Regions from separate parts of the Staphylococcus casei genome, predicted to be linked through region 4. Evidence: riboswitches for the same ligand, from Rfam matches in the RefSeq annotation. Region 4 holds a riboswitch; each other region holds the start of a gene.
The links. A riboswitch is a leader RNA that binds a small molecule or an ion and turns the genes downstream of it on or off. The one in region 4 is predicted to bind S-adenosylmethionine.
Positions count from the first base shown of each region.

Region 1: linked by a shared signal. The riboswitch ahead of QMO72_RS01770 (aminotransferase class I/II-fold pyridoxal phosphate-dependent enzyme) and the one ahead of metK (methionine adenosyltransferase) in region 4 are both predicted to bind S-adenosylmethionine.
Region 2: linked by a shared signal. The riboswitch ahead of QMO72_RS10070 (methionine ABC transporter ATP-binding protein) and the one ahead of metK (methionine adenosyltransferase) in region 4 are both predicted to bind S-adenosylmethionine.
Region 3: linked by a shared signal. The riboswitch ahead of QMO72_RS01515 (MetQ/NlpA family ABC transporter substrate-binding protein) and the one ahead of metK (methionine adenosyltransferase) in region 4 are both predicted to bind S-adenosylmethionine.

Region 1 covers NZ_CP125718.1:402,542-407,583, forward strand. The annotation lists gene QMO72_RS01760 (PTS sugar transporter subunit IIC) at 1-556, shown strand, start outside; gene QMO72_RS01765 (aggregation-promoting factor C-terminal-like domain-containing protein) at 1,078-1,827, shown strand; SAM riboswitch class I at 1,964-2,072, shown strand; gene QMO72_RS01770 (aminotransferase class I/II-fold pyridoxal phosphate-dependent enzyme) at 2,140-3,297, shown strand; gene QMO72_RS01775 (D-lactate dehydrogenase) at 3,319-4,317, shown strand; gene copZ (copper chaperone CopZ) at 4,438-4,644, opposite strand; gene QMO72_RS01785 (heavy metal translocating P-type ATPase) at 4,694-5,042, opposite strand, start outside.
Region 2 covers NZ_CP125718.1:2,084,481-2,089,522, reverse strand. The annotation lists gene QMO72_RS10095 (thioredoxin family protein) at 1-19, opposite strand, end outside; gene QMO72_RS10090 (arsenate reductase family protein) at 163-516, shown strand; gene gcvH (glycine cleavage system protein GcvH) at 698-1,078, shown strand; gene QMO72_RS10080 (toprim domain-containing protein) at 1,346-1,738, shown strand; gene QMO72_RS10075 (thioredoxin family protein) at 1,735-2,034, shown strand; SAM riboswitch class I at 2,089-2,194, shown strand; gene QMO72_RS10070 (methionine ABC transporter ATP-binding protein) at 2,281-3,306, shown strand; gene QMO72_RS10065 (methionine ABC transporter permease) at 3,299-3,994, shown strand; gene QMO72_RS10060 (MetQ/NlpA family ABC transporter substrate-binding protein) at 4,019-4,834, shown strand.
Region 3 covers NZ_CP125718.1:353,174-358,215, forward strand. The annotation lists gene QMO72_RS01500 (PTS sugar transporter subunit IIB) at 1-126, shown strand, start outside; gene ulaA (PTS ascorbate transporter subunit IIC) at 150-1,508, shown strand; gene panE (2-dehydropantoate 2-reductase) at 1,720-2,637, opposite strand; SAM riboswitch class I at 2,887-2,993, shown strand; gene QMO72_RS01515 (MetQ/NlpA family ABC transporter substrate-binding protein) at 3,069-3,887, shown strand; gene QMO72_RS01520 (lactate/malate family dehydrogenase) at 3,974-4,915, shown strand.
Region 4 covers NZ_CP125718.1:1,104,294-1,109,335, forward strand. The annotation lists gene QMO72_RS05325 (alpha/beta hydrolase family protein) at 1-749, shown strand, start outside; gene pckA (phosphoenolpyruvate carboxykinase (ATP)) at 800-2,389, opposite strand; SAM riboswitch class I at 2,545-2,657, shown strand; gene metK (methionine adenosyltransferase) at 2,767-3,963, shown strand; gene QMO72_RS05340 (nuclease-related domain-containing protein) at 4,056-4,964, shown strand.

The sequences.
Region 1 (5,042 bases), 700 kb from region 4:
GAACCTTGTCAATTCATTTACTGAATTACAACCTATATTAATGTCGATGCTCATTGCACTGGTGTTCAGTTTTATTATTATTAGTCCGATATCTACGGTGGCAACGGCATTGGCTATAGGGATTAGCGGGCTTGCGGCAGGCTCTGCATCTCTTGGTATCGTTGCATGTGAAGGCGTGCTTGTTGCAGGTACAGTTAAGATTAATAGATCAGGTGTGCCAATAACAATTTTCTTAGGTGGCGTTAAGATGATGATTCCCAATATGGTGAGGCATCCTATTATCTTATTACCGATATTTACTACTGCGCTAATTACGGGCTTTGTAGGTGCATTGATAGGCATAGGAGGAACAAAAGAATCAGCAGGCTTTGGAATTATAGGACTGGTTGGTCCGATAAGTGGATTTAGATTTATGGATCATCCACCATTATTAAGTTTACTACTCGTATTTATCGCATTCTTTGTAGTTCCATTTGTTAGTGGTTATTTAGTGAACGCATTCTATATGAAAGTATTAAAATTATATGATAGAGAAATATTCAAATTCTTAGTTTAAAATGTAAAGTTTGTTAAGAGAAGAAATTTTTATACTTCAATACAAAAGGGTAAAATTACTCAAAAAGGCTACGTGACAGTAGCCTTTTTATATTTTCTTAATAAATTAATTACAAGCATTGCACTAAAATATAATTTTTCTGTCGAATTTTTATTTTACAATTATGTAACAAAAACGTTTTCTGTAATAATTCAGAAAATAATTTATTATTTTTAAAAATGTAATTAAACACTTACGCGAAAGGGTTTATACACAAAATCAGAGTGGAAGAAAATAATTTAGGCGTTATAAAACAAAACGAAAAGGTTTCCAATATTACAAGAGGACATTACTTTTGTAAAGTTTTGTTATACAAGTGTAATATAAATCAACGAAATTTATGGTATATTATTTGTGGCGAAAAAATAGCGCATAAAAAAATTAAACAATTTTGGTAGATATGTTAACTAGCAGATACGATAAATAATTTAACGAAAATATAATTTTACTTACAAAAGATTTAAATGGAGGATTTTTTTATTATGAAGAAGACAATTTTAGCATCATCATTAGCAGTAGCATTAGGCGTAACAGGTTATGCGTCAACAGATCACAATGAAGCACACGCTTCAGAGTCAAATATTGACCAAGGTCATTTAGCTGAATTAGCTCAAAGTGGAGCTGCTCAATTAAACGAAAAACCATTACACGCTGGTGCGTACAACTATGACTTCGTATTAAATGGTTACGAATATACTTTCACTTCAGATGGTAGTTCATGGTCATGGAAATACGATGTAGCAGGTGCTCAAAGTACAACTTCTCAAAGCACAGCTTCACAAGATGTAAGTTCACAAGCTTCATCAAACACTAATGAAACAGCAGCTAGTGAAGTTCGTTCACAAGCAACTACAAAAACAACAAACGTAGAAGCAGTTGAAGCGCCTAAAGCTTCATCAAACTCTAACGTTCAAACAGCTCAAACAAGTACTGCAACTAAAACTTATGAAGCTGCAAAAACTACAGCTGCTTCAACTGGTGGATCAGTTAAATCTCAATTCTTAGCTGCTGGTGGTACAGAAGCTATGTGGAATACAATTGTAATGCCTGAATCAAGCGGTAATCCAAATGCTGTTAACGAATTAGGTTACCAAGGTTTAGGTCAAACTAAAGAATCATGGGGAACTGGTTCAGTAGCTACTCAAACTAAAGGTATGCTTAACTATGCTAAAGAGCGTTACGGTTCAGTTGACGCAGCACTTGCTTTCCGTTCTCAAAATAACTGGTGGTAAGATTTAAGTAACTAAATGTTCAACATTTAGTCCTATATATCAGAGAGTGTCTCTTAGGAGGCACTCTCTTTTTTATCTATAGATGATTGACAAGTATGAATATTCTGATAAAATTATAGTTAATTTAATAATGACAAACTTATCCAGAGAAGTTGAGGGATTTGGCCCATTGATACTTCAGCAACAGACTTGCATGTCGAGTACTGTGCTTCGTCCAACAAGTAATATGACTTGAAAGATAGGTGACATGTGAAAGCTATATGCCACTTTAAAAGGTATATAGCTTTTTTATTTTTATAGGAGGGCATAAACATGGTAATTTCTGATAAATTAGCTCAAATTCCTGATAGTTATTTTGGGAAAACAATGGGACGTAAAGTAGAACATGGTAGTAAAACATTAATTAATATGGCAGTGGGCATCCCAGACGGTGAGACACCCCAAGGTATTATCGACTGTTTGAGTGAATCAATACGGATTCCAGAGAATCAAAAGTATGGCGCGTTTCATGGTAAAGATAGCTTTAAACAAGCCATTGTCGACTTTTATAAACGGCAATATCAAGTTGATTTAGATAAGGAAGATGAAGTTTGTATATTGTATGGCACAAAAAATGGCTTAGTAAATTTACCGCAATGTATTGTTAACCCTGGGGAGTATGTTTTGCTACCTGATCCAGGTTATACAGATTATTTAGCTGGTGTATTATTGGCTGATGCTAAGCCACACGCTCTGGTACTTAAAGCACCGTATTACTTACCAGAATGGAATAAAGTAGATAAAGAAGTTTTATCAAAGACGCGTCTAGTTTATTTGACTTATCCTAATAACCCAACTGGTTCAGTTGCTACACAATCGATATTTGATGAAGCTGTAGCTCAATTTAAAAATACAAAAACTAAAATTGTGCATGACTTTGCGTATAGTGCTTTTGGTTTTGATAATAAAAATCCAAGTATACTTCAATCTGAAGGTGCCAAAGATTTAGCTATTGAAGTATTTTCTTTATCTAAGGGATATAACATGTCTGGTTTTAGAGTAGGGTTTGCGGTTGGGAATAAAGAAATGATACAAGCCTTGAAGAAATTTCAAACACACACACATGCTGGGATGTTTGGTGCACTTCAAGATGCCGCTACATATGCATTAAATCATTATGATTCATTTTTAGAAACTCAAAATGAAACTTTTAAACGAAGAAGAGATGAATTTGAAAAGAAATTAAAAGAAGCTCATATTCCTTTTGAACCAATGAGGGGTGGCATTTTCTTATGGTTACAAACACCTAAAGGATACGATGGAGAAGCGTTTGTAACGTATTTATTACAAGAACAGTCTATTCTAGTGGCCCCAGGTATACCATTTGGTGAACAAGGGAGGAATTATGTAAGAATTTCATTAGCCCTTAACGATGTAGAGTTAGTGGAAGCAGCGAAACGAATCCAGTCATTAAAACATTTATATCAATAAAACATTAGGAGTGAAATGATTATGACAACGATTAAATTATTTGGAGTGAGACCAGAGGATATACCCTATATTGAAGCATGGTCTACACAGCGGGCGGTAGAAGTTGATTTAGACAAAGATTTGCTTACTATAGATACAGTTGATCGCGTTAAAGGCTTTGATGGTGTATCTTTGTCTCAACAATTGCCATTAGATGAGGAAGTGTATAAAAAATTGCATGAATTTGGTATTAAGCAGATTGCCCAACGAAGTGCAGGGTTTGATTGCTATGATTTTGAGTTAGCTAAGAAATATGATTTAATCATCTCTAATGTACCATCCTATTCACCACATTCTATAGCTGAATACACGGTATCTCAAGCGTTGAATTTAATTCGTAATTATAATGATATTCAACAGAAAACAGCAGAGTTTGATTTTAGATGGCAACCTGAAATATTATCGCGTTCTATGAAAGATTTAAAAGTAGCGGTGATTGGTACAGGACGAATTGGGAGCATTGTTGCGAAAATTTTTGCTAAAGGCTTCGAAACGCAAGTCGTTGCTTATGATATTTTCCCCAATGAAGCGTTAAAGTCATTTTTAACATATGAAACAAGTATTAGTGAAGCTATTAAAGATGCTGATATTGTGACAGTACATATCCCAGCGAGTAAAGAAAATAACTATTTATTCAATGATGCGTTATTTAATCAATTTAAAGAAGGTGCAGTATTTATTAACTGTGCCCGAGGTACGATTGTTGATACGAAAGCATTAGTAAATGCACTTGATAACGGAAAAATTAAAGGCGCTGCACTTGATACCTATGAAGGTGAAAAAGGTTTGTTTCCAAGTGATCAACGCGAGGGTACATTTGAAGATGAGTTGTTAAAACATTTAATAACGCGTCAAGATGTTATTGTATCACCACATATCGCATTTTATACAGATGCGGCTGTGGAAAATTTAATCGTTGATGCATTGGATGCAACGATAGAAGTATTGCAAACAGGGGATACGCAACTACGTGTGAATTAAAATAGCTAAAGCATCAACGTGCAGTGTATGAATGATTAACTTATGAAAAGCAATTATAAATAAAAAATGGTGATTACATCTTCAATATGTAATCACCATTTTACTTTATATTGAGTAAGGTTATTTTACGTCGTAACCTTGATCCTCGATTGCATCTTTCATATGAGCGAATGCTACTTTATCATCATCGTAATTGACATCGACATTTCCTTCTGAAAGATTGACCGTAGCAGTTGATACACCGTCTAAATTTGTTAGGGCAGATTCCACAGCCTGTTTACAGTGGTCACAACTCATACCTTCAACAGTAATTGTTTCTGTTTTCATATTAATCACCTCCTTAAATTCAATTGACGCATGGCTAATATTATTTTAACTATAACTTCATGCGTTTTAAGCGTAATGCGTTAGTGACAACACTCACTGAACTTAAAGCCATTGCAGCGCCGGCAACCCATGGTGCTAGTAATCCAATTGCAGCGATAGGAATACCAGCTATATTATAAGCGAGTGCCCAAAATAAATTTTGGCGAATATTACGTATTGTAGATTTACTAGCAAGAATTGCTTTGGGTAATAATAATAAATCGCCACCTAGAATAGTTACATCAGCTGCTTCAATTGCTACTTCAGCACCTGTGCCTATTGCAATACCAATATCAGCTTGGACGAGTGCAGGTGCATCATTTACACCATCACCAACCATAGCTACAGTTTTACCGGTA
Region 2 (5,042 bases), 980 kb from region 4:
TTGTATTAATTGATTGCATCGTAATAACTCCTTTATTTACTTATTATGAACTATATTATAGACGACTTTTAACTATTATAAAAAAAATCAGCTTGATATTTAGAGCGTTTTACTAATAAATTTGATATATTAGTGTTAACTAGACATAGGAGGTACAGAATCATGATAAAATTTTACCAGTATCCTAATTGTACAACTTGTAAAAAGGCCGCTAAATTTTTACAAGCATATGGTGTGAGCTTTGAACCAATTGATATTGTACAACATACACCTACTAAAAGTGAGTTTAAAGATATTATAGAAGCAACAGATATTGAAATTAATAAGCTTTTTAATACACATGGGGCGAAATACCGTGAACTAGGGTTGAAAGACAAACTTAAAGATTTAACAGATGATGAAAAATTAGATTTATTGTCGCAAAATGGTATGTTGATTAAACGACCATTAGCAGTTTCTGGAGAAAAAGTGACTGTTGGTTTTAAAGAAGATGAATACAAAGAAACTTGGTTGTAAAAGTCACGCTAAAGATGGTAAAAACTTGTCGAAGTAACTGAGTATTTAACCAACTTAAGAAAACGCTTTATCCTTTGGTATTAAATCCTTTGAAATTATCATTATATTCAAGGAAATAGTTGCTTGAAGGCTATTCATGTGGCATCATTAAACATGTAAAATCATTTAGGAGGGGATTCTCGTGGCAGTACCGAGTGAATTAAAATATTCTAAAGAGCATGAATGGGTTAAAATTGAAGGTAACACAGTAACAATTGGAATAACTGAATATGCGCAAGGTGAATTAGGCGATATCGTATTCGTTGAGTTACCAGAAGTTGACGATGAAATTAATGAAGGAGACACTTTTGGTAGTGTTGAATCCGTAAAAACAGTTTCAGAATTATATGCACCAGTATCTGGCAAAGTTATCGAAGCTAATGAAGGATTAGAAGATAGCCCAGAATTCGTAAATGAATCACCATTTGATAAAGCTTGGATGGTTAAAGTTGAATTAAGTGACCAAAGCCAATTAGATGAATTATTATCAGCTGAGCAATACTCTGAAATGATTGGCGAATAAAATATTTAAACTCCACGATATAACATATCTTGGAGTTTTTCTTTTATATAAGTAAATGATGTTAAGATACGCATGTCTAATATAAATAGTTTGTAAAGTAGACTTGTTAATATACGAATTCAAGGTGCTTTGAAAGCCTTTAGATGACAAAACGTTGTATCGATAATAAGATGAAATTAGGAATATGTAAATTATGTTTATAACCTTAAACGATCGTGAAAAACTAAATAGAAAGCATTAACTATCAACTTTTAGAGGGTGGATGTCATGACGTTACTAAACCAAGTGATTGTTGTCGAAGGAAAATCAGACAAAAAGCGGGTAAAGCAAGTGATTGATCAGCCAATAGATATCATATGTACAAACGGTACTATGGGCGTCGGAAAACTAGACGAAATGATAGAATCTTTGTATGATAAACAAGTATTTATTCTCGTTGATTCAGATCGCGAAGGCGAGAAAATACGTAAATGGTTCAAACGATATTTAAGTGAAAGTAGACATATAAGAATAGATAAACAATATTGCGAAGTTGCACGATGTCCAAAACCATATTTATCTAGAGTGTTAAGTAAACATGGTTTTGCTGTAAAAGATGAAGAAAAAGTAGCAAAAGCAAAATTGGATTATATAGCTGAAAGGGTAAGTTTATTGACATGAATGTAACAAGGGAAGAACATGTAGATATACATGAACACGATGAAAAAGAAAAACATCTTATATTTGGTTACACACCGACGTGTGGGACATGTAAGATATCCGAACGTATGTTAGGTATCGCCAATGAAATTTTGAAATTACCAGTAACAAAAATAGATTTGAATTTTCATCCAAATTTTAGCCAAATAAATGAAATACAATCTGTGCCAGTACTTATGGTCATGTCGAAAGGGAAAGAACAAAAAAGAATCTATGCCTTTCAATCAGTACCATATTTGTTAGAAAATTTGAAATAGTTATTGACGAAACATTAGTGCGATGGTAGGATTAAAAATAATTAAATAATGAAACTCTTATCACGAGAGGTGGAGGGATGTGCCCTTTGAAGCCCGGCAACCGTCTGTAACAGAAATGGTGCCAAGTCACATAAAGTTACTTTAACTTTAGAGATGAGAGAAGCGATTAATGCTTTCTCTATTCTTAAGTGAACAAAGGGAAAGCATTTTTTAATTGATAGAGCAATAATTTAGGAGGCAACTGTGATGATTGAGTTAAATCAAATAGTCAAAAGGTACAAGACGAAAAAACAGGACGTACTAGCAGTAGATCATGTTGATTTAAGTATTCAATCAGGCTCAATTTTTGGTGTAGTTGGATTTTCTGGAGCAGGAAAAAGTACGTTAATTAGACTTTTAAATAACCTAGAACAACCGACTTCAGGTGACGTTATCATTGATGGAGATACAATTGGTAAGTTATCTAAATCAGAGTTAAGACAAAAACGTCAAAAAGTGAGTATGATTTTTCAACATTTTAATTTACTATGGTCACGAACTGTATTAAATAATATTACTTTTCCTTTAGAGATAGCTGGTGTATCGCGTCGTGAAGCGAAACAAAGAGCGTTAGACTTAGTGGAACTCGTAGGATTAAAAGGTAGAGAACATGCGTATCCATCAGAACTATCAGGTGGTCAGAAACAACGTGTAGGTATTGCACGCGCATTAGCAAATGAACCAACTGTGTTACTTTGCGATGAAGCAACGAGTGCACTAGATCCTCAGACAACAGATGAAATATTAGAACTGTTATTGAAGATTAAAGAAGAAAGAAATTTAACAATTGTGATTATTACACATGAAATGCATGTCATCAGACGTATATGTGATGAGGTCGCAGTAATGGAAAATGGTCGTGTTATAGAGCAAGGTCAAGTTTCAAGCGTATTTGAGAATCCGCAACATGCTGTTACAAAACGTTTTGTTAAAGATGATTTGGATGATGAGTATGATGAATCTATTACAGATCTTGTACCATTAAATGCAAATGATTATATCGTGCGTTTGAATTTTACAGGTAAAAATACTACGGAGCCACTAGTATCCTACATCACAAAGACACATAACATTGACGTTAACATTTTGGAAGCGAATATCAAGCACACCAAAGATGGATCAATTGGGTTCTTGGCAGTACATATTCCGAATGTAAATTCAGAAAAGTTCGAAAAATTCATAAATGATTTAGAAGCGCAACATGTTTCAGTGGAGGTGTTAAAGCATGGGTAATTCATTTAGTGACATTCTCCAAGAGATGATTACAATGCCAAATGTGAGTTGGAGTGAAGTTTGGTTAGCCACTTATGAAACATTATATATGACTGTGATTGCGACTATATTTTCATGTATATTTGGTCTTATACTTGGTGTGCTACTTTTCTTATCAGCGAAAAGTAAATCATCGGTAGCAAGAGTATTTTATAGTATCATTTCATTTGTAGTCAATTTATTTAGAGCTATTCCATTTATTATTTTAATCCTTTTATTAATACCATTTACAAGTTTAATATTAGGCACAATAAGCGGTCCGACTGGTGCACTACCAGCATTAATTATTGGTGCAGCACCATTCTATGCGAGACTTGTAGAAATTGCATTTAAAGAAATTGATAAAGGTGTAATTGAGGCAGCTTGGTCAATGGGGGCGAATACCTGGACGATTGTGAAGAAAGTACTTTTACCAGAAGCTATGCCAGCATTAATCTCTGGAATCACTGTTACAGCAATTGCTTTAGTTGGTTCTACAGCAATTGCAGGTGTAATTGGTGCAGGGGGCTTAGGTAACCTGGCTTACTTAACTGGATTTACACGAAATCAAAATGACGTTATTTTAGTATCTACAATTTTAATATTAATCATTGTGTTCATCATTCAATTTATTGGTGACTGGGCTACAAATAAAGTTGATAAACGATAAACTTTAAAGGAGGACTTTAATATAATGAAAAAATTATTTAGTTTAGCTTCAGTATTAGTTTTAGCATTAGTTTTAGCAGCCTGTGGTAATGGCGGTGGTGGAAAAGATAAGACCATTACAGTTGGAGCTTCTCCTGCACCACATGCTGAAATATTAGAAAAGGCTAAACCATTATTGAAAGATAAAGGTTATGATTTGAAAATAAAAACCATTAACGATTATACAACGCCTAATAAGTTATTAAATAAAGGTGAACTTGACGCAAACTTCTTCCAACACACACCTTATTTGAAAACAGATAAAAAAGATAAAGGCTATAAAATTGAATCTGCAGGTAATGTTCATTTAGAACCAATGGCTGTTTATTCAAAAAAATATAAAAATCTAAAAGATTTACCAAAAGGTGCGACAGTTTATGTTTCAAACAATCCAGCTGAAGAAGGCCGTTTCTTAAAATTCTTTGAAGATGCAGGATTAATTAAACTTAAAAAAGGTGTAAAACCTGAAAATGCAACATTTAAAGATATTGCTGAAAACAAAAAAGATATTAAATTTAATAATAAGCAATCTGCAGAATACTTACCTAAGATTTATCAAAATGAAAAAGCAGATGCCGTAATTATTAACTCTAACTTTGCTATCGACCAAAAATTAAGTCCTAAGAAAGATTCAATTGTAGTGGAGAAAGCGAAAGATAATCCTTATGCAAACTTAATTGCAGTAAAAGATGGACAAAAAGATGACAAAAAAATTAAAGCATTAATGGATGTTCTACAATCTAAAGAGATTAAAGACTACATTAATGATAAATATGATGGTGCCGTTGTACCAGCAAAATAATAGCGAATGAATAACACACACCTCTTAACCATATCGGTTGAGAGGTGTTTTATTGTAAAAATGTTTAAAATGTATATTGAAAACGGCATAATAATAGATAACTCAATAATCACTTGTGATGTGTTGTATATGATAAATACAGCGTTACACTTACAAAGCTTGAAAGTACATGACTTTAATTATAGCTATAAATTTAACTTAAAAAGAG
Region 3 (5,042 bases), 750 kb from region 4:
TGTGGCAGAGATTTAGAAGAGAACACTAAAAATTTGGGCGATGTCATTGTGTTAGATAACATTTTAGATAAAGATGAGTTACAAAACAAATTAAATGAAAAATTAAGTGAATTGAATATTTTATAAATTGTAAGTAAGGGGGTAGCGTTATGAAACCTATACTAGATTTTATTGTAGATGTGTTAAGTCAACCAGCGATATTAGTTGCCTTAATTGCATTGATAGGATTAATTGTACAGAAAAAATCAGCAGCTGATATTACATCAGGCACGATTAAAACAATTCTTGGGTTTTTAGTACTGAGCGCAGGTGCCAATGTCGTCACACAATCATTAGAGCCATTTGGAAAAATATTCCAACATGCCTTTGGTGTACAAGGTGTTGTTCCTAATAATGAAGCGATTATATCTATCGCTTTAGAACAGTATGGCACAACAGCGGCTTTAATTATGGTGTTTGGAATGATAGTAAATATAATTATTGCGCGTATCACAAATTTAAAGTATATATTTTTAACGGGTCATCATACTTTTTATATGGCTGCTTTCTTAGCCATACTATTGTCAGTAGGACATATCACTGGTACGCTGACAGTGATTATTGGATCTGTTATTTTAGGTTTGATTATGGCAATATTGCCAGCCTTAGCGCAGCCAACAATGCATAAGATAACTGGAAATAACCAAGTAGCTTTAGGGCATTTTGGTACAGTGAGTTATTGGGCTGCTGGTCAAGTTGGAAAATTATTCAAAGGGAAGTCTAAATCTACTGAAGAAATTAACTTTCCTAAAGGGTTAAGTTTTCTTAGAGAAAGTACAATTAGTATATCATTGACAATGATTTTATTATATTTCGTTGCATCGTTATGTGCTGGTCCTCATTATGTACATACAGCAATTAGTGATGGTCAAAACTTTATAGTCTTTTCATTAATTCAAGGTGTTACTTTTGCAGCAGGCGTATTTATTATTTTAACTGGTGTTCGTCTGATATTAGCAGAAATTGTACCTGCATTTAAAGGGATTTCTGAAAAACTTGTACCTAATACAAAGCCAGCTTTAGATTGTCCAATTGTTTTTCCCTATGCACAAAATGCAGTGTTAATAGGTTTCTTTGTCAGCTTTATCGTTGGTGTATTGGGAATGTTTTTACTCTTCTTATTTGGCGGAGTAGTTATCTTACCTGGTGTGGTAGCGCACTTCTTCTTAGGTGCAACTTCCGGTGTGTTTGGAAATGCGCGTGGTGGTATTAAAGGTGCTATTGCAGGATCAGCGTTAAATGGTTTACTTATTACATTTTTACCTCTAGTATTTTTACCATTCTTAGGAGATCTTGGTGGTGCGGCAACGACTTTCTCTGATACTGATTTCTTAGTAGTAGGTGTTGTAGTAGGCAATGTTGCTAAATACCTTGGACTCATTGGTATTATTGTGTTAATTGTTATTATTGCGGCATTAGCAATGTGGTTACAAAAACGTACAAACCAAAAAGGGATAAAAGAGCAATAGGTTAAAGCAATATGAATTGTAATCTATTGGATTTAAAAAGAGGCATAGCAAGCATATTATATATATGCTTGCTATGCCTCTTTTTCGCTACTATAAGTTGTTGTACTTTGAATTATAAACATATCGCTGATAACAAGATTTAGAATTTATTGTCAGCTGCCATGATAGGAGTAATCCAACTATATAGATATTTAATAGCATTGCTTATCATTTAATGTAGCATTTCTTTGTAAACTTTGTGACTTTGATAGACACAAGTTAATAAAGGTGCATTAATTTTATAATATTTAGCTAACTGAAGTAAGTATCCTTGTAAATGATCTGCTTCAATGTTAAATCCTTTTTCCATATCTCGTTGCATAGATGTTTTAAAATGATAAGACAATTGTTGAAGTGATTTCATATATTGATCTACGATATTATGTGAAAGTGGAGCACCATGCGCACGCATGATCGATGCTGCCTCATTATATAAGGATTCAATAAAATCACCGCCACCTTCACTATCACGGATTGGACCGATTGGTGCATGCATCAATGTGGTTACACTTGAGAGTACAGTGATCATTAAATATTTATGCCACATACCTTGTTTGATATTAGGATTTAAGACGAATTCTGCTTTAGTATTAGAGAAAGCATGTGCAATATGTTTTGAACGCTTACTATCATTACCATCAATTTCACCAAAATATAATTTGTCAAAAGGGCTTGTATGAATGATTTCACCTGCTGTGTCTAAAGTGGTTTCAATGACACAGTAACCCCCTAAAATTTTATCTTTACCAAAAGCTGATTGAAGTTTTGGTATATGCGCAACACCGTTGAGTACTGGAATGATAGATGTCGTACTATTTACGAAGGGCTTTAAATCTTCAATTGCATGATCTAAATGATAAGATTTGGATGATAAAATGACTACATCGAAAGGTTCAACGCGATCCTCTTTAGTGATTAATTGTGGTTTAAAACTATAATCCCCTTTTTCACTGTGTATGGTTAAGCCGTATTTATCTAAAAATGATTTACGCTTTGGACGTACAAGAAATGTAACGTTTTGTCCACTCTCAGCCAAACGTCCACCATAATAGCCACCAATACCGCCGGCTCCCAAGACTAGTATACGCATATAAACAACTCCTTATTTATGTATTAAATATTTAATAATATACATATACCACTTATTCAACTTAGATACGCATTTTATATAAAACGTATCTGCTAGTATTTTAATTTGTGAAGCTAGTGTTTCACATGGAACAATATTTAATAGGATTCATAAATAATAGCGTTTAAATTATTTGGAATATTCTCAAAACTTATTGACTAATTATGAGTACAATGCTAGGATTAAAACAATTCAATTACATAGGATTTACTCTTATCAAGAGTGGTGGAGGGATTGTGCCCGATGAAACCCAGCAACCGTCGTTCAACGAAATGGTGCTAATTCACAGAAAGTCGTGTTACTTTCGGAGATGAGAGAAGGTGTAAGCTTTCTCTAAACATTATGAGAAAGCTTATTTTTTTAGACTATTAAAAATAAAGGAGTACTAAAATATGAAAAAAATAATCAGTTCAGTTGCATTATTAATTTTTGTATTATTGCTTACAGCATGCGGTAATACAAGTGGTAAAACTAATGACAAAAAAATTACAATAGCAGCATCACCAGCGCCACATGGTGAGGTGCTTGAACATGCTAAAGAAGAAATGAAGAAAAAAGGTTATGATTTGAAAATAAAAACAGTTAATGACTATAAAGTACCGAATAAATTATTAGATAAAGGGGACGTTGATGCAAACTTTTTCCAGCATGTACCATATTTAAAAGCTGAAAAAGCAGATCATAATTATAATATTGAAGAAGTAGGAAAAGTGTTTACAACGCCCATGGGTGTGTATAGTAAGAAATATAAAGATATTAAAGATATACCAAATGGATCAAAAATTTATGTATCCAATAATCCAGCAGAAGAAGGACGTTTCTTATCATTCTTTGTAAATAAAGGATTAATCAAAATTAAAAAAGGTGTAAATATTGAAGATGCTAAATTTGAAGATATTGTAGAAAACAAGAAAAACTTAAAATTTAATAATCAACAGGGTGCTGAATTTTTACCTAAAACATATAATAGTAAAGAAGGCGCGGCAGTCATAATGAACTCTAACTATGCTATTGATAATGGATTAACGCCACATAAAGATGCGATAGCAGTGGAAGGAAAATCATCCCCATTTGCTAATATCGTAGCTGTACAAAAAGGACATAAAGATGACAAGAAATATCAAACGTTAATAAAAGTACTCCAATCTAAAGATATGAAGTCATTTATTGAGCGAAAATATGGACAAGATGTCATTCCTTATCAAAAATAATATGTATAATCCAAATTGCTATCTTGATATGGTTAAGTTCAATAAATGTATATAACTTAAAATGGATGAAGTAGGGAAGGGATAAAATGTCTAAATTAGGTATTGTAGGTCTTGGAAGAGTCGGAAGTCAGATATTAACTGATATTCAAAATTTGAATTTATTTGCCGAAATCATATTGATAGATACAAATAAAGAAGTAGCGAGTGGTGAAGCTTTAGATCATTCTCATATACAAGGTTTGTCAAATTCTACAAATATAGATATTCGTGTAGGGGATTATCAAGAATTGGCAGATGCCTCTTTTATTATTATAGCGTCAAGTGCACCGACAGACCCGAACGAGGGGGATCGTGTGTTACTGGCACAAGATAATCGTCAAATGATTGAAGGGGTTATGGCACAAATCCAACAAGTTACACAGGAAGCGATTGTAATCTTAATATCTAACCCAGTAGATACGATTACTTACATAGCAAATCGATTTGACTATCCGGCACATAAATTAATAGGAACGGGCACTTCTCTAGAAACATCAAGATTTAAAACATTAATCGCAAAGCACTATAAAATAGATCCTAAAAATGTTGAAGCCTTTGTCATAGGAGAGCATGGACAACATGCTGTGCCGGTGTGGAGTAAGGTACGTATTCATGGAATGGCCCTAGATGAATTTGAAGCATTAACTGATGTTCCAGAGATTGATAAAGCAAATATTACTGCGAAAATAGATCAAGTTTCCATGGATGTTTTTTATCAAAAGGGTTGGACGAATGCTGCAATTTCTAAAGTGACAGTAAATATTATACAGGCCATTGCACTTAATCAACGATCAATTATCCCGTTAACAACTATTAATTATGAATTTGGTTTAACAGATAGTGCATTTAGCTTACCTACGCTAATTGATAAAGAAGGTGTCATTCAACGATTTGAAATAAAATTAAATCAAAGTGAATGGATTCAACTCAAAGCAGCACATCAATACATTAAGCAAACAATTAAGCAAGTATCAAAAACAGATAAGTGATCATACTATTTATATAATCACATTGTTGTTTGAACAATATAAGCTATAGCTGGTTTCATAATTAATATATGGAATCAGCTTTTTACGTTAAAAATGGAAACGCTTTAATAAAATGTTATAATATATT
Region 4 (5,042 bases):
AAGAAGTAACGTATCAAGTAGATGGTTTAAATGTACGAGGATTGTTAATGACACCAAAGCAGCAAGTCAAACGCATTGTGATTTATTTGCGTGGTGGTAAGGGGCAAGTAGGAAAAGTAAGAACAGGTCGTCTGTTACAATTTTCGGATGAGCAAACACTCGTTTTTGGACCTTACTATAGAGGCAACAATGGCAGTGAAGGTAAAGATGAATTTTATGGGAAAGATTTAAACGATGTCACTGCAGCAATTCGTATCTTAAATCATAAATATCCGAATGTATATATACATATGATTGGTTTCTCTAGAGGTGGATTACAAGGTTTATTAACTTTCCAAGATCTACCGGTTTCAAGTTATATTATTTGGGGAGGCGTACCTGATATCTATTTAATGTATGAAGAACGTGTAGATTTGAGAGGTATGCTCAAACGTATGGTGGGCCATCCAAAGAAACAAAGCGAGGCTTACCAACAACGAGATGCTATATCTAAAATTACAAAATCTAGTCCGCCTATACTTATTGTTCATGGTGGAGAAGATCATCAAGTGGGTATCCATCAAGCATATTATTTAGCAGAGCAATTAGATAAAATTGGCGCGACCTATCGCACATTCTATCAAATGAAGGAAGGTCATGTACCTAAGCCATTTGCGTTAGATGAGGCACTTAATACTGTTAAACAATGGATGACAGATGTTGAACAACACAGTATTAAAGATGATTATCATTTGAATAATAAAATATAAAAAAACATGTACTACCCAAAGCGAGTAGTACATGTTTTTTATGATTAGACTTACTTGAAGCCGCCTTTGATAGCCAAGTCTTCAACGTCTTCTCCAAATTTTTCGAAATTATAATTGAAACGGTCAATTAAGTCTTGCGCCTGTGCTCTATATGCTTCTGGTTTATTCCAAGCATTAATTGGATTAAGTAATGTCTGCGGTACATCTTCTACAGATACTGGAATATTTAGCCCGAACATATCATCTTTAATATATTCTGCATCTTTTAATTCACCTGTAATTGCTTGATTTACCATTTGTCTTGTGTAATTTAAGCTAATACGACGGCCCACACCATATTTACCACCAGTCCAACCAGTGTTAACTAAGTATACGTCTACGTCATGTTTATCTATAAGATCACCTAACAAATCTGCATAAACCTTAGCATTAAGCGGTAGGAAAGGTGAACCGAAACAAGTTGAAAATGAAGGTTCAGGTTCAGTGACACCACGTTCTGTACCTGCTAGTTTGGCAGTGAAACCACTTAAGAAATGATACATTGCTTGATCTTTAGTTAACTTAGAAATCGGAGGTAATACACCAAAAGCATCGGCAGTTAGGAAAATAATTGTGTTAGGATGTGCCGCTTTAGAGGGTGTAACAATATTATCAATATGGTTAATAGGGTAAGCAGCTCTTGTGTTTTCAGTATAATAGTTATCGTCGAAATCAACATCGCCTTCTTCGTCGACCACTACGTTTTCTAAAATTGTCCCGTACTTAATTGCATCATAAATTTGTGGTTCTTTTTTATATGAAAGATTAATGGCTTTAGCATAGCAACCACCTTCAATATTAAAGATACCGTTATCATTCCATCCATGTTCATCATCGCCAATAAGCTTACGATTAGCATCAGCAGAAAGTGTTGTCTTGCCAGTTCCAGATAAACCAAAGAATAATGCGACATCACCTTTGTCGCCAACGTTAGCTGAACAATGCATGCTCATGATGTTGTCTTTAGGAAGTAAATAGTTCATTACTGAGAAGATGCCTTTTTTCATTTCGCCAGCATATTCCGTGCCGCCGATTAAAATAACTTTATGTTTAAATGAAGTTATAATAAACGTTTCTGAATGTGTGCCATCAATGGTTGGATCAGCTTTAAAGTGCGGTGCTGAAACAATTGTGAAATTTGCTTTAATATCTAATGCTTCTTCGTATGAATTAGGACGAATAAACATATTTTGTGCGAATAGGTTATGCCAAGCTAACTCATTAATGACAGTGAGTTTTAATTGCGAATCGACATCACTACCTGCGTAACCATTGAATACGTATAATTCATCTTTTTTATCAAGATAAGCTAAAACTTTATCATATAGTTTTAAAAATGTTTCTTCTTCAATTGGTTGATTGATATCTCCCCAATCAATTGCATCTCTATAAGACGGTTCAGTAACGATGAATTTATCTTTAGGGGAACGTCCTGTATATTTCCCAGTTTTGGCATTTATGGCACCTAACTCAGTGAGTTCGCCTTCATTATTATTCAAAATTTTGTTATATAACTGAGTCGTCGACAATTGAAATAATGATGAACTTTTTCCCAAAATGCTGTCAATTTTATTTGTATAAGTGTATGTATCTACCGCCATACTGAATCCCTCCATAGTTAATTTTAGATGTAAGCCTTTACAATTAAAAAGTATAACACATATGCACTATTAGTCCACATCATTTTAGAAGGAATTTTAATAAATGTTAAATTGACAATATATCAGAGATTCTGTACTATAGTGATTAACGGATTCTCTTATCCTGAGTGGCGGAGGGACATGGACCCAATGAAGCCCAGCAACCTCTTCTTAATACGAAGAAAGGTGCCAAACCGTTTGCAGACAAATAGCGTCTGAACGATAAGAGCGAATGGACGTATAAGGGCCTTCTCTCTATTTAATATAGTGATGAAGGCCTTTTTTATTTAGCTCAACAGAGAGAGAATTTTCGTAATTTAAAACTAAAGGAGCAAATTATGACTTACAATAAAAGATTATTCACTTCAGAATCTGTAACAGAGGGGCATCCAGATAAAATTGCTGACCAAGTATCAGATGCAATATTAGATGAAATACTTAAGGATGACCCTAATGCGCGCGTAGCTTGTGAAACAACAGTAACTACAGGTATGGCATTAATTTCAGGAGAGATATCAACGTCAACTTATGTAGATATTCCTAAAGTCGTGAGAGAAACGATTAAAGAAATTGGTTATACACGTGCAAAATATGGCTATGATAGTCAAACAATGGCAGTATTAACAGCAATTGATGAACAATCTGCAGATATTGCACAAGGTGTTGATACAGCTTTAGAATATCGCAATGATGTTTCAGAAGAAGAAATTGAAGCAACAGGTGCCGGAGATCAAGGCTTGATGTTTGGTTACGCTACAAATGAAACGGATACTTATATGCCGTTACCAATCTTCTTATCACATCAGTTAGCTAAACGATTATCAGATGTTCGTAAAGATGAAACATTAAACTATTTACGCCCAGATGGTAAAGTACAAGTAACTGTAGAATATGATGAGCATGATGAACCACGTCGTATTGATACTATAGTGGTGTCTACACAACACGCTGAAGATATTGAATTAGAACAAATTCAAGCTGATATTAAAGCGCATGTGATTTATCCAACTGTATCAAAAGATTTATTAGATGAAGCAACGAAATTCTATATAAACCCTACTGGTAGATTTGTGATTGGCGGGCCTCAAGGTGACGCAGGACTTACTGGTCGTAAAATTATTGTGGATACGTATGGTGGTTATGCACGTCATGGCGGTGGTTGTTTCAGTGGTAAGGATCCAACAAAAGTAGACCGTTCTGCTGCGTATGCTGCACGCTATGTAGCTAAGAATATTGTTGCTGCTGACTTGGCTAAAAAATGTGAAGTTCAACTTGCTTATGCGATTGGAGTTGCTGAGCCTGTATCGATTTCTATTGATACGTTTGGTACTGGGAAAGTGAGCGAAGATAGTTTAGTAGAGGCTGTCAGAACTCATTTTGATCTTAGACCAGCGGGTATTATAAAAATGTTAGACTTGAAACATCCAATCTATAAACAAACGGCTGCTTACGGTCATTTTGGTCGTACAGATGTATTATTACCATGGGAAAAATTAGATAAAGTAAATTTATTAAAAGATTCTGTTAATGCATAATAAAAGTAAAGTAATAGCATACTTTTCTATCGTATGAAGAGCGATTATCGATTATAATAAAGTTACTGAACATATAAAGGAGCGCTATTGTTATGAATTCATTTGGCCCGTTAGAAATTGGTTTGATCGTGGCAATCATCGTGGCAATTATTTGTTTAATATTATTTTTTGTTGCTTTAAAAAGTAAAAAGAAAGCGCAGAAAAAAGTAGAAGAGCAATATAAAGCAAGAGAGAAAAAATTAAGCGATGAACATGAAGAAGAATTAGAAAAAGAAAGAATTGAAAATAAAAAAACGGTAACTAAACAAAAAGAAGAATATACCGCAACTGTAAGCTCTAAAAATAGAGAAATTGATGCGTTAAAATTATTTTCTAAAAACCATAGTGAATATGTAACGGATATGAGATTGATTGGCATTCGTGAACGTCTTGTAAATGAAAAGAGAATTCGTCCTGAAGATATGCATATCATGGCAAATATTTTCTTACCTAAAAATGAGTTTAGTGATGTACAACGAATCAGTCATTTAGTACTTACGCGTACAGGACTATATATAATCGATTCTCAATTACTGAAAGGGCATGTTTACAATGGCATTAGTGCTGGTCAATTTAAAGAACAGCCTATGATGGAACAAGTATTTGATACACTCGACCTTGATAAACAATCACCACAAACGCTTGTATTAGATCAAAATGAAGATAAAAATTCATTATCATTTGTTAATTATTCTAATCACTTAAATGAAATAGAAAAACTTGCGGGTGATATTCAAACAGAATTGAATTTAAAATTTGCACCTACGACTATTTTATACTTTAATCCGAAGAATGAAGGTGCAGTCACAATTTCTAATTATGCGCAAAGCTCAAGCTCAAAAGTATTAGTTGGGCCTGAACAGCTTGACGAATTCTTTAATAAGTTTGTATTCCACGGTCGCATACAATATACAGTGGAAGATTTACAACGTATTATGGATGAAATCGAATCATTTAATTAGAATAGATAAACACCCTTATGACAAAAGTTATAAGGGTGTTTTTTAGAAAGCGAATTATTTTTTTGACTATTATTCATA